DNA from 2 places in the Micromonospora sp. AKA38 genome. Region 1 is predicted to be linked to the other one. Evidence: riboswitches for the same ligand, from Rfam matches in the RefSeq annotation. Region 1 holds a riboswitch; the other holds the start of a gene.
The links. Region 1 has a riboswitch for S-adenosylmethionine ahead of thrC (threonine synthase). Riboswitches for the same ligand answer to the same signal wherever they lie in the genome.

Region 1 (6,401 bases):
ATCGCCGTACCGGAGGGCCAGCTCGGCGATGATGCGCAGGCTGACCTGCTCGGCCACCTCCGCCATCAGCTCGGGAGACAGGTGGCGGGCGGTCACGATCCCCCGCAGGTGCCCGATCATCTCCAGGTAGCGCGTGTTGAACAGCACGACCGACGGGTCCAGGCCCGGCAGGGAGAACATCTCCGGCACGTCGCCGTCGACCCAGTACACCGCGTACGGGTGGCCGATCACCTCGTCCACCACGTCCAGCACCACGTTCATCGGGCTGTGACCGTCGCGCTCGTGCCGCCACGTCCGGACGGCGGCTCCCACCTGCGACCGTACGACGTGGTCGAGGACGGTGTCGTCAAGCATCCGGTGGTCGGTCCGCCGCGTCGTCACCCGCCGGCAGCTCCGTCGCGGCCCGGAACTGGCGCAACAGCTCCTCGATTTCCGCCGGACCCGGGTTGTCGACGGCGAAGGTGCGCTCGGTCAGGTTCATCTCGACCCGCCCGACCCGGAACTCTCTGACCAGCTCCGCCAGGGCGCGCAGGATGTCCGGCGCCATCTTCAGCGCCACCCCGGCGACCACCATCCACGACGTGACGGCGGCCCCGTCGAGGTTGCGTCGCCCGGACGCCTGCGCCGCGACCCCACGCGCCGTCAGGGTGTCGACCAGCGGCTGTGCGGCCTCCTCGGCGCACACCGCCACCAGCGTGACCCGCTCCGATCCCACCGGTCACCTCCCGAAAGGTCCACTGGGGAGCAATGAGAACGCTAGTGCACCGCCGCCACACTCCGACCGGTCCGAGGTCTTCCTGTCGGCTACCCGACTTCCATATCATGGGAGCGTTCCCATGAGATTGTCCCGCCAGCAAGGAATTTATTACCTTCAATGTTTATGCCGGCCATCCTGGACGTCGTCCCACACCCGTCCCAGGAGGTTTCCCATGGTCCCGGCGCAGTTGAACGGTCCCGTGCTCTCCCTGTTCCGCATCGTCGTCGGCTTTCTCTTCCTGCTCCACGGCGCCGCGTCGATCTTCGGAATACTCGGCGGCAACCCGGCCACCGGCGGCGCGGTTCCCGTCGGCACCTGGCCCGGCTGGTGGGCCGCGCTGATCCAGCTCGTCTGCGGCGCGCTCGTGCTCGTCGGCCTGGCCACCCGGCCCGCCGCACTGCTCGCCTCCGGCTCGATGGCGTACGCGTACTTCGTGGTGCACCAGCCGCACGGCCTGCTGCCGATGAAGAACGGCGGCGAGCTGGCCGCGCTCTTCTGCTGGTCGTTCCTGCTGGTCGCGGTGCTCGGCCCGGGCACCTGGGCACTCGACGCGCTGATCTCCCGCCGCCGCGCCCCCGCCGACCCTGCGCCGGCGACCCGCCGCGCCTCCGTCCCGGCCTGACCCGCCGCGCGCCCGAAATCTTGGTACGGGAGCGCCCCTCCGGGGGCGGTTCCGTACCAAGATCTGTCAGCGGCAGCGGCCGGTATGGGCTGCCGGGAGGAGGCAGCGTCGGGAACGGGGGAGCGGGGCGTCGCACCAGACCCGGGTACGTACCGACTGCCGGTCCTCCTCGGACAGCGTGGTCTCGCCGAAGTCGATGGCGAGCACGTGACCGAGCGAGCGGCGCAGCGCCATGGACAGCGCGGCAGCCTCGTCCACGCTGGTCAGCGTGGTGGGCAGGTGGATGATCCAGTGCGGCTCGGTCACCGTGGTCGACTCCCGTCGGTCAACCCCTCGGTGTACGACGACAGCGCCGCAGCGGCCGACGTCAGGCTCTCCGCCATCAGGGCGAGACGTTCGGCGCCGTCCTGCCACTGCCGAACGGTCGTCCCGGTCACCGGGTCGTCGGCGCGGCCGGCGTCGGAGAGCTGCTGCCCGGCAGTGGTGATCCGGGCCGGGAGCCGCCCGATCCGATCGGCCGCCGCGCCCAACCGGTCCCGCACCTCGTCCAGCGCCTCGACCAGCCCGCCGATGGTGGCGGTCTCCCGGTGGCCGGCGGCGACGCGCAGCCGACGTACCCCGTCGCTGACCTGGAATTCCGCGTCCCCGGCCAGGTCGAGGGCGTCCTCGCCGCCGCGCCGGGCCAGCTTGATCGCCGGATGGGCGCAGCCCGCGCCGACGCGCTCCAGCAGCACGGTGGCGGCGGCCACCCCGAGGTACGCCTCCCGCAGCTCGCTGGTGACCTGCTCGACCGCCCAGATCGCGCTCGCGACGGGCACCTCCGAACTCGTCTCCGCATCCGTCACACCACGTCTCCTTCGCCTGGTGGGGGTGCCGGGACAGCGCGAATTCCGGCGGAGATCTGCGCCGCCCCGGCCTGGGGGATCAACCAGTGCCTAGCTGGACGCTCCCGTGAGGCAGCTTTATCGATAATGCTGGTAAAGTCAACGATGCGCTTGAGGTTTCTCCGGGCCTCGTGATCAGATGGGCATGCCTAGCTGGGAGTTGCCCGCATGTCCACACCGCGCCGATTCGAACCGCACTACCGCAGGATCATCGCCGACATCAGGCGGCGCATCGCCGATGGCGAGTGGCCACCCGGACACAAGCTGCCCTCCACCAAGGAGTTGGCTGACCTGTATGAGGTGGGCAGTCAGTCGACCGTGCGGCAGGCCATCACGATCCTGATCGAGACCGGAGAGTTGTACGGCCACCAGGGTCTGGGTGTGTTCGTGCCGGACGCTGCCGAATGACGGGCTGACCGGCTACAGCGGATTGTCCGGCGTCACGGCCGAGGAGGGCGGGGCGCTCGGCGTGACCGGTTCCGTGGTCGGGTCGGCGTCGCGGCGCTTCCAGGCGCTGACCCCGAGCCGGCCGGTGTTGCCGAGGTCGATCGTCCCGTCCATCGCCACCGCGTACGCCGGCCTGCCGGCCACCGGCGCGACGTCGAGCTGAGCGCCCTCGGTGGCCACCACGGTCGGATCGGTGACCGTGTTGCGCCAGAGCAGCGCGGCGCCGGCCCGTTCGCCGGGGCGCAGCACGAGCCGGGTGGGTGGGGCGTCGAAGCCGGAGGTGATCCCCGTCGCGCCCGGGATGATCCTGACCTTGACCGGGTCCCCGTCGGCGTCCCGCAGGCTGACCGCCGGGTAGCCGCGCAGCGCGTACGGCTGGGTTCCGCAGTTGACCAGGTCCAGGCCCATGGCCCGCAACCCCATCGCGGCGCTCACGCCCAGCTCGGTGATCCGGATGCCCTCCGGGGGGCAGGCCGCCGAGGGGGACGGCGTGACCTCGTCCGGCGGCTCGGGCAGCGGGTCGACCGGCGCCGGCTTCGCGGTGCAGGCCGCCAGCAGCACGACTCCGGCGAGCCCTCCGACAAGGCCGGACGAACGTCGCATCCAGCGATCATGCCACCCGTGCGCCCGCCCTGCGGCCCGCCGCCCCGGCGATCATGAGGTTGACGGCGGACACCGTCCGATTTGTCGCCGTCAACCTCATGATCGACCGAGGTCAGGGGCGGGAGGCGGGGTCGGTGGGGCGGCCCACTGCGTGGGACCCGGGGTGGCGGGGCCGTTGGCGGCGCATAGACTCGACGGCACAACTGCATACCTCATCCAGAGGGGCTGAGGGATACGGCCCGACGACGCCCCGGCAACCACCCGCACGCTCGACGCCGAGCGCCCTGCGGGCAGGTGCCAATTCCGTCCCCGCCGCACCCGGCGATGCGGGGAAAGATGAGAGGAATTTCCTCGACATGACGTCGACGCTCTCCGCCGTCCCTGGCATCGACACCTCCCGCAGCCCGGCCCGCGCCCTGGTCTGTCGCGCCTGTTCCGCGCGCTACCCGCTGGCCGCCCAGCACGCCTGCTACGAGTGTTTCGGCCCGCTGGAGGTCGACTACGACACCGCCGCCCTGGCCGCCGTCACCCGGGAGCAGATCGAGGCCGGCCCGAACAGCATCTGGCGGTACGCCGCCCTGCTCCCGGCCGGTCAGGACCCGGCCACCCGGGTCACCCTCGACCCGGGGCTGACCCCGCTGGTCGCCGCCGGCCACCTCGCCGCCGAGCTGGGCATCACCGCGCCGCTGTGGGTGAAGGACGACAGTGCCAACCCCACCCACTCGTTCAAGGACCGGGTGGTGTCGGTGGCGCTGACCGCCGCCCGGGCGCTCGGCTTCACCCGCTACGCCTGCGCGTCCACCGGCAACCTGGCCAACTCGGTCGCCGCGCACGCGGCCCGTGCCGGGGTGCCGTCGGTGGTCTTCATCCCCAGCGACCTGGAGCAGGGCAAGGTGGTCACCACCGCCGTCTACGGCGGTGACCTGGTCGCCATCGACGGCTCGTACGACGACGTGAACCGGCTCTGCGGCGAGCTGGTGGAGACCGACGAGTTCGAGGACACCGCGTTCGTCAACGTGAACGTGCGGCCCTTCTACGCCGAGGGCTCCAAGACGCTCGGCTACGAGGTGGCCGAGCAGCTCGGCTGGCGTATCCCGGCCCAGGTGGTGATCCCGATGGCCAGTGGCGAGCTGCTCACCAAGATCGACAAGGCGTTCGCCGAGCTGGTGGAGATCGGCCTGGTCGAGGCGCCGGCCGGCGGCTGGAAGGTGTTCGGCGCGCAGTCCGCCGGCTGCAACCCGATCGCCACCGCGCTGCACGACGACCGCGACACCATCGTCCCGGTCAAGCCGACCGGCATCGCCAAGTCGCTCAACATCGGCGACCCGGCCGCCGGCGTCTACGCGCTGGAGGCGGTCCGCCGCACCGGCGGCTGGATGGAGTACGCCGACGACGACGAGATCCGCGCCGGGATCACGCTGCTGGCGCGTACCACCGGCGTGTTCGCCGAGACGGCGGGCGGCGTGACGGTGGCGGTGCTGCGCAAGCTGGTGGAGTCGGGCCGGCTGGACCCGACCGCGGAGACGGTGATCTTCAACACCGGCGAGGGCCTCAAGACGCTTGACGCGGTGGCCGCCGCCTCCGGCCCCACGCACCGCATCAAGCCCAGCCTCCGCGCCGCCCGCGACGCCGGCCTCCTGGGCTGACCCCCGCCCCACCACCCCGCCCCACCCCACCCCCGCCCCGCGAGGTTGATCAAGGAGTTTGCGTCGGCCTGGAGTGCTGCCCCCGACGCAAACTCCTTGGTCAACTCGCGAGTCGGGCGGGCGGAGGGCCGGCGGAGGGCCGGCGGGGTGGGTGGGGGTGGGCTCGCCCGGGAGAGGGATCGCGGGCGACCAGCGGTGACGGGGGATGTGCGGCGCGTGTCGGAAAACTGTCACCGCAGGACTTGACGGCAGGAACCGGACGGCGCAAGATGCTCGGTGCGGGAGGGCATTCGCCGGAGACTTTTCAAAGTTTTGCGACCCAACGCCGGAGGCGTTGTGCGAACGTCCCTCCCGACCAACGTAGGACAGGGCCAGCGGAAAACCGCTGGCCCTGTCGCTTTTTCCCGGGCAGGCTCGCCGCCATGGGCCTGACCGTCACCCCGCTGGACGCGGCCGACCTGCCGACGCTCGACGCGGCGTACCGGATCGCGGAAGCGGCCGGCGCCGTCGACGAGCCGGACCTGCCGCCGACCTGCCGACGGCGGTTCGAGGCGCTGCTCCGGCACCCGATGCCCGGCATCGACGGGCGGTGGCTCGTCGCCCGCCTCGACGGCGAGCCGGTCGGCTGGCTCCGGCTGCACCTGCACAGGCTGGAGAACACCGAGAACGCCAGCGTCGAGCTGGTGGTCGACCCGGCCCACCGGCGTCGCGGGATCGGGCGCGCGCTGCACGAGCACGGCGTACGGCTGTTCCGGGAGCGCGGCGGCAAGCGGCTGGTCGGCTCCACCGCCGCCGCGCTGCCCGGCGAGGAGGACCGGGAGTTCCCGGGCGCCGCGTTCGCCGCCGCGATGGGCGCGAGGGCGGCCAACGCCGACGTCCGCCGCCGGCTCGACGTGACCGCGCTCGACCGGACCCGGCTGGCCGCGCTGCACGCCGACGCCCGCGCGGCGGCCACCGGCTACCGGACCGTGCACTGGCGCGACCACACGCCCGAGGAGTACGTCGCGGACACCGCCCACCTGGAGGGCCGGCTGCTGCTCGACGCGCCGATGGGTGAGCTGGAGTGGGAGCAGCAGAAGATGGACGCGCAGCGGAAGCGGGGCGTGGAGCGGGCGCTCGACGCCCGGGGGGTGCGCCGCTACAACACCGGCGCGGTGCACGAGGCGTCCGGCCGGCTGGTCGGCTGGAGCCAGCTCAGCCTGGCGGCGAGCAGCACCGACCACGCCTGGCAGCAGATCACCATCGTCGACCCCGGCCACCGCGGCCACCGGCTCGGCCTGCTCTGCAAGGTCGCCAACCTGGCGTACGCGCTGGGCCACGAGCCGGCGCTGCGGACGGTCGACACCTGGAACGCCGCCGCCAACGGTCCCATGATCGCGATCAACGAGCAGCTCGGCTTCCGCCCGGCCGCCGGCTCGGTCGACTGGCAGTTGACGATCTGA
Region 2 (6,401 bases), on a different contig from region 1:
CACCATCGACCAGAGCCTCTACGAGGCCGCCGCGGCGGACGGCGCCGGCCGGTGGCGGCGGCTCTGGCACATCACGCTGCCCGGGCTGCGTCCGGTGATCGTGCTGCTGCTGATCCTGCGCCTCGGTGACGCGCTCTCGGTCGGCTTCGAACAGTTCCTGCTGCAACGCGACGCGGTCGGCCGGCAGGCCGCCGAGGTGCTCGACACCTTCGTCTACCACTTCTCCATCGCCACCGGAAACTACGGCTACGGCGCGGCGGCCGGCCTGTTCAAGGCCGTCGTCGGCCTGGTGCTGATCCTGGCCGCGAACCGGGTGGCGCACCTGCTCGGCGAACGAGGGATCTACTCGAAGTCATGACCGTGATCATCCGACGGCCGCCGCGCGCGCGGCCCCACCGCCCGGTGTGGGAGGAACCCCCCACCCGCGTCGGCCAGGCGCTCAAGGCCACCCTGCTCACCCTGCTGGTGCTCGGCGTCCTCTTCCCGCTCTGGGTGGTCCTGGTGACCAGCCTCTCGTCGCGCCGGACGATCGCCGACGCGGGCGGCCTGGTGGTGGTGCCGAAGGGCATCGACACCTCGGCGTACGCCACCATCTTCGCCGGCGGCGCGGTCACCCGGGCGCTGTGGATCAGCACGCTGGTCACCGTCTGCGGCACCGCGATCGCGCTGACCGTCACCGTGCTGGCCGCGTACGGGTTGTCCCGGCCGGGCACGGTGGGGCACCGCTGGCTGCTGGCGTACTTCCTGATCCCGTTCCTGGTCTACCCGCCGCTCGTGCCCCGCTACCTGGTGGTCACCGGGCTCGGGCTCAAGGACACCATCTGGGCGCTGGTGCTGCCGTCCGCGATCAGCGTGTTCAACCTGGTGGTGGTGCGCGGCTTCTTCCAGGGCATCCCGCAGGAGCTGCTGGACAGCGCGCGCATCGACGGCGCCAGCGACTTCCGGACGCTGGGCCGCATCGTGCTGCCGTTGTCCCGCGCGGTGATCGCCGTGGTCGGTCTCTTCTACGCGGTCAGCTACTGGAACGTGTGGTTCGACGCGCTGCTGTTCATCGACCGCAACGACATGTACCCGATCCAGCGGGTGTTGCAGAGCTACCTGCTGGCCGGGCAGGCGCCGCACACCTCCGGCGCGGCCAGCGGGGTGACCATGCCGCCGACCGAGGCGATCAAGATGGCGGTGGTGGTGCTGACCGTCGCGCCGATCGTCGCGGTCTACCCGTTCATCCAGCGGCACTTCATCAAGGGGGTGCTGATCGGCGCCGTCAAGGGCTGATCAGAGCACCTGGGACAGGAACCGCCGCAACCGGGGGTGTTCGGGGGCCTCGAACACGGCGGCCGGCGGCCCGGCCTCCAGCACCCTGCCGGCGTCCATGAACGCGACCGTGTCGGCGACGGTGCGGGCGAAGCCCATCTCGTGCGTGACCACCACCATGGTCATGCCGGCGGCGGCGAGGTCGGCCATCACCGCGAGCACGCCCTTGACCAGCTCCGGGTCCAGCGCCGAGGTGGCCTCGTCGAAGAGCATCACCTGCGGGCGCAGCGCGAGCGCGCGGGCGATGGCGACGCGTTGCTGCTGGCCGCCGGAGAGCTGCGCCGGCCGGGCGTCGGCCTTCGCGGCGAGCCCGACCAGGTCGAGTTGGGCGCGGGCCACCGCCTCCGCCTCGTCCCGGTCGAGCTTCTTCAGCTTCCGCAGCGCGAGCGTGACGTTGCGCAGCACGCTCAGGTGCGGGAAGAGGTTGAACTGCTGGAACACCATGCCGACGCGTTGCCGCAGCGCGTCCGGGTCGTCGCGCAGCACGCTGCGCCCGTCCAACAGCACGTCGCCCCGGTCCGGCTCGATCAGCCGGTTGATCGTGCGCAGCAGCGTGGACTTTCCGGAGCCGGACGGTCCGATCACGCAGGCGGTGCCGCCCCGGGCCACGTCCAGGTCCGCGCCGCGCAGCACCCGGTGCGCGCCGAACGCCAGGTGCACGTCGCGGACGGCGAGGCTGACCGAGGTGACGGTGCTGGTGCTCATCGCGGGTCCCTTCCGGTCGGGGTGACGCCGGCCGGCGTCAGGTCGGTGTCGGGCTCGGACGGCGGGGTGGCCGGGCGGCCCTGGCGCAGCCGCCGGTCCAGCCAGTTGACCGCGTGCGTCAGCGGCACGGTCAGCAGCAGGTAGCAGAGGCCGGCCAGCAGCAGCGCGGACTGGTTGCCGGTGTTCGCCGCGTAGTCCTGGCCGATCCGGAACAGCTCCCGCTGGCTGGCCAGCAGGCCGAGGAAGTAGACCAGGCTGGAGTCCTTGATCAACGCGATGAGCTGGTTGACCCAGGCGGGCAGCACCCGGCGTACGCCCTGCGGGATGATCACCAGTCGCATCGACTCGGCCCAGGAGAAGCCGAGCGCCCGGGCGCCCTCCAACTGGGCGGCCTCCACGCTCAGGATGCCGGCCCGGAAGATCTCGCCGAGGTAGGCGGCGGCGATGAGCGACAGCGCCAGCACGCCCAGCGGGTAGGGGTTCGGGCCCCAGACCTCCATGCCCAGCGGCGCCAGGCCGACGCCGATGAGCAGGATGGTGGCCGCGGCCGGCAGGCCGCGGAACACGTCGGTGTAGACCCGGGCCGGCCACCGCAACCAGCGGGTACGCGAGATGCCGGCGACCGCCAGCAGCATGCCCAGCACCGAGCCGAGCAGGGCGGCGGAGGCGGCCAGGATCAGCGTGTTCGGCAGCCCGACGGTCAGCATCTCGGGCAGCGCCTCGCGCATCGACCCCCAGTCGAAGAACGTCTCCCAGAGGGTGCTCAGTGGATCCATGTCCGCTCCGTCCGTCCCGCTCGTGCCCGGTTACCGGTTCGCAGAGGCCGCCGACGGCGACGGCACGGCGACCGATCCGCTGCCGGGGGTGAAGTCGGCCGGGATCGGCCGGCCCGGGTAGTACCGCGCCTGGAGGCGGCTCCAGGTGCCGTCGGCGATCACCTGGTCGAGGCCCTTGTCCAGCGCCTCGCGCAGCCTGTCGTTGCCCTTCGCCACCGCGTACGCCGTCGGCGCGGGGCTGAGCTGCTTCGCCGCGACCTTGATCTTGCCGGTGCTGTCGGCCGCGGACTTGTCGCCGATCTCGGCCGGGGCGATCCAGGCGTCGGCGGTGCCGGCCTTGAGCTGGTTGACCGCGCCGTTGTAGTCGGGCACCCGCACCGGGTTCAGCTTCTCCCTCGTGGCGAAGTCGTCCTGCACGGTGCCCTGGACCACCACCACGCGCTTGCCGGCGAGCTGGTCGAAGCCGGTGATCGCGGAGCCGGCCGGCACGTCCAGGCCGAAGTAGCCGAAGTCGTAGCCGTTGCCGAAGTCGACGGTCTTCTTCCGCGCCTCGGTGACCGTGATCGAGGAGCTGCCCACGTCGAACTTGCGTTTGTTGACCTGGGCGAGCAGCGCGGAGAAGTCGGTGCCGACGAACTCCACCCGCAGACCGACCTTCCCGGCGACGGCCCGCAGCAGGTCGTTGTCGAAGCCGGTGAACTCGCCGTCCTTGAGGAAGACGTTCGGCGGGGCGTCGGTGAGCGTGCCGGCCCGGATCACACCGGGTTGCAGCAGGCCGTACGGGTTGTCGGCCGCGTCGTCGGCCGACCCGCCGCAGGCGGTCAGCGCGGTGGCGGCGAGCACGGCGGCGGCGCCGAGCGCGGCCACGCGGGTCAGGGCGGTACGGATACGCACGATGTCTCTCCAGAGTGGACGGACACGCGGGACGCGTGCCGGTGCCGGCGCCGCCGGGCACGGCGAAGCCGGAAGGGTGGATCGGGAAAGGGTGGAGCGGTCGCTCAGCGCGCGTCGCGACAGCGGTCGCTGCACACCCGCATCAGGTCGACGTGGCGACGCGTGACCAGCATGAGGCGGGTCGGAACGAGGGGCGGTGCGAACATCGGGTCTCCCTGGCCGGTTGGTGCTGACCTGGGTGCCAGGCCACGCTTGCGCCGGCTGCGGCCGACGCCTGGTCCTCACCCGGAGCACCCCACCGTGGCGGAGGGTTGCCGGCCAGCGAGCCGGGGCTTGACGCTGGCGCTCATGACCTGCCGAAAGGCTAGCAGCACCGGTGCGCCGGTCGTCCAGCCGTTATGACCACCCTCACGGCCGTGCCTTACCGGGCGGGGTCTTGCTATGCAACAAAGTGCATAGCAAGATGACCGGCATGTCGCTGGAGCACGCCATCCTCGTCTCGCTGCTGGAGCAACCCGCCTCCGGCTACGAGCTGGCCCGTCGCTTCGACCGCTCGATCGGGCGCTTCTGGACCGCCACGCACCAGCAGATCTACCGGGTCCTCAAGCAGCTCGCCGAGGACGACCGGATCACCGGTGAGGAGATCGGTCAGGAGAGCCTGCCGGACAAGAAGCTCTGGTCGGTCACCCCGACCGGCCGGGCCGCGCTTGTCGGCTGGCTGCACGCCCCGGTGCGCCCGGAGGCGGTCCGGCACGAACTGGCGGTCAAGATCCGGGGCGCCGCGTTCGACGACGCGGCCGGGCGCGCGCTCCTGGTCGCCGAGGTCGAGCGCTATCGCGCCGACCACCAGACCGTCCTCGCCGGCTACCTGGCCGGCGAGCGCCGCGACTTCGGCTCCGCCGCACCCGACGCCCGGGCGGCGTTGCAGCACGTGGTGCTGCGCGGCGGCATCGCGTACGAGCGGATGGTGCTGGCCTGGCTGGACGACGTCCTGGCCACCCTCCGCGACCTCGACCCGGAAAGGCCCCCCGCGTGAGCGACCCGCTGCTGTTCCACCCGCACCACTACGACCCCGCCGACCTCGACGAGACCTCGCGGCGGCTGCTGCGCGCCACCATCGACTGGTTCGAGACCCGGGGCAAGCGCGCCCTGGTCGACAGCTACCACGCCCGCGAGTGGTATGGCGACTTCCTCGACTTCGCCGCCCGGGAACGCCTCTTCGCCACGTTCCTCACCCCGTCCGCCGACGGCGGCGACGACGCCGACAAGCGCTGGGACACCGCCCGCAACGCCGCGCTCAGCGAGATCCTCGGCTTCTACGGGCTCGGCTACTGGTACACCTGGCAGGTCACCGTGCTCGGCCTCGGGCCGGTGTGGCAGAGCGGCAACGCCGCCGCCCGGGCCCGCGCCGCCGAGCTGCTCGACCAGGGGCACGTGATGGCGTTCGGCCTCTCCGAGCGTCCGCACGGCGCCGACATCTACGCCACCGACATGCTGCTCACCCCCGACGGCGCGGGTGGGTTCCGGGCCACCGGCGGCAAGTACTACATCGGCAACGGCAACGTCGCCGGGCTGGTCTCGGTCTTCGGCCGGCGCGCCGACGTCGAGGGCCCCGAGGGGTACGTGTTCTTCGCCGCCGACAGCCGGCACCCGGCGTACCGGCTGGTCCGCAACGTGGTCGCCGCCCAGATGTACGTCTCCGAGTTCCGGCTGGAGGACTACCCGGTGCGCGCCGAGGACGTGCTGCACACCGGGCCGGCCGCGTTCGACGCCGCGCTGAACACGGTCAACGTCGGCAAGTTCAACCTCTGCACCGCGTCCGTCGGCATCTGCGAGCACGCCATGTACGAGGCGGTCAGCCACGCCCACGGCCGGGTGCTGTACGGCCGGCGGGTCACCGACTTCCCGCACGTGCGCCGCGAGCTGACCGACGCGTACGCCCGGCTGGTGGCGATGAAGCTGTTCAGCGACCGGGCGGTCGACTACTTCCGCTCGGCCGGCCCGGACGACCGCCGCTACCTGCTGTTTAACCCGATGACCAAGATGAAGGTCACCACCGAGGGCGAGAAGGTGATCGACCTGCTCTGGGACGTCATCGCCGCCAAGGGCTTCGAGGCCGACACCTACTTCGACAAGGCCGCCAAGGACATCCGCGGCCTGCCGAAGCTGGAGGGCACCGTCCACGTCAACCTGGCGCTGATCCTCAAGTTCATGCCCAACTACCTGTTCCGGCCCACCGAGCACCCGGCGGTGCCGACCCGGCGGGACGCGGCCGACGACACGTTCCTGTTCCGGCAGGGCCCGGCGCGCGGCCTCGGCGCGATCCGGTTCCACGACTGGCGCGCCGCCTACGACGCGCACGCCCACCTGCCCAACGTGGCCCGGTTCCGGGAACAGGCCGACGGGCTGGTCACGCTGCTCGCCGCGCACGCGCCGGACGAGACGCAGCAGCGCGACCTGGACTTCCTGCTCACCATCGGCCAGCTCTTCGCGCTCGTGGTCTACGGTCAGCTCGTCCTGGAGCAGGCGGAGCTGACCGGCCTCGACCCGGACCTGCTCGACGAGATCTTCGACCTGCTGGTCCGGGACTTCTCCGGCTACGCCACCGAGCTGCACGGCAAACCGGCCACCACCGACGAGCAGGCCGCCTGGGCGCTCGCCCACATCCGCCGCCCGGTGGTCGACGCCGATCGCAGCGCCCGCACGTGGCAG

Region 2: another riboswitch for S-adenosylmethionine. It lies ahead of TPA0908_RS25285 (ABC transporter substrate-binding protein); the one in region 1 lies ahead of thrC (threonine synthase).

What each region holds. Positions count from the first base shown of each region.
Region 1 is NZ_BNEI01000003.1:1,506,962-1,513,362, reverse strand. It holds gene TPA0908_RS15630 (hypothetical protein) at 1-381, opposite strand, end outside; gene TPA0908_RS15625 (hypothetical protein) at 347-715, opposite strand; gene TPA0908_RS15620 (DoxX family protein) at 930-1,379, shown strand; gene TPA0908_RS15615 (hypothetical protein) at 1,446-1,685, opposite strand; gene TPA0908_RS15610 (hypothetical protein) at 1,682-2,224, opposite strand; gene TPA0908_RS15605 (winged helix-turn-helix domain-containing protein) at 2,432-2,671, shown strand; gene TPA0908_RS15600 (DUF4232 domain-containing protein) at 2,684-3,313, opposite strand; SAM riboswitch class I at 3,523-3,656, shown strand; gene thrC (threonine synthase) at 3,670-4,959, shown strand; gene TPA0908_RS15590 (GNAT family N-acetyltransferase) at 5,382-6,401, shown strand.
Region 2 is NZ_BNEI01000005.1:1,866,968-1,873,368, reverse strand. It holds gene TPA0908_RS25305 (ABC transporter permease) at 1-358, shown strand, start outside; gene TPA0908_RS25300 (carbohydrate ABC transporter permease) at 355-1,275, shown strand; gene TPA0908_RS25295 (amino acid ABC transporter ATP-binding protein) at 1,276-2,019, opposite strand; gene TPA0908_RS25290 (amino acid ABC transporter permease) at 2,016-2,795, opposite strand; gene TPA0908_RS25285 (ABC transporter substrate-binding protein) at 2,826-3,689, opposite strand; SAM riboswitch class IV at 3,933-4,043, opposite strand; gene TPA0908_RS25280 (PadR family transcriptional regulator) at 4,162-4,725, shown strand; gene TPA0908_RS25275 (acyl-CoA dehydrogenase family protein) at 4,722-6,401, shown strand, end outside.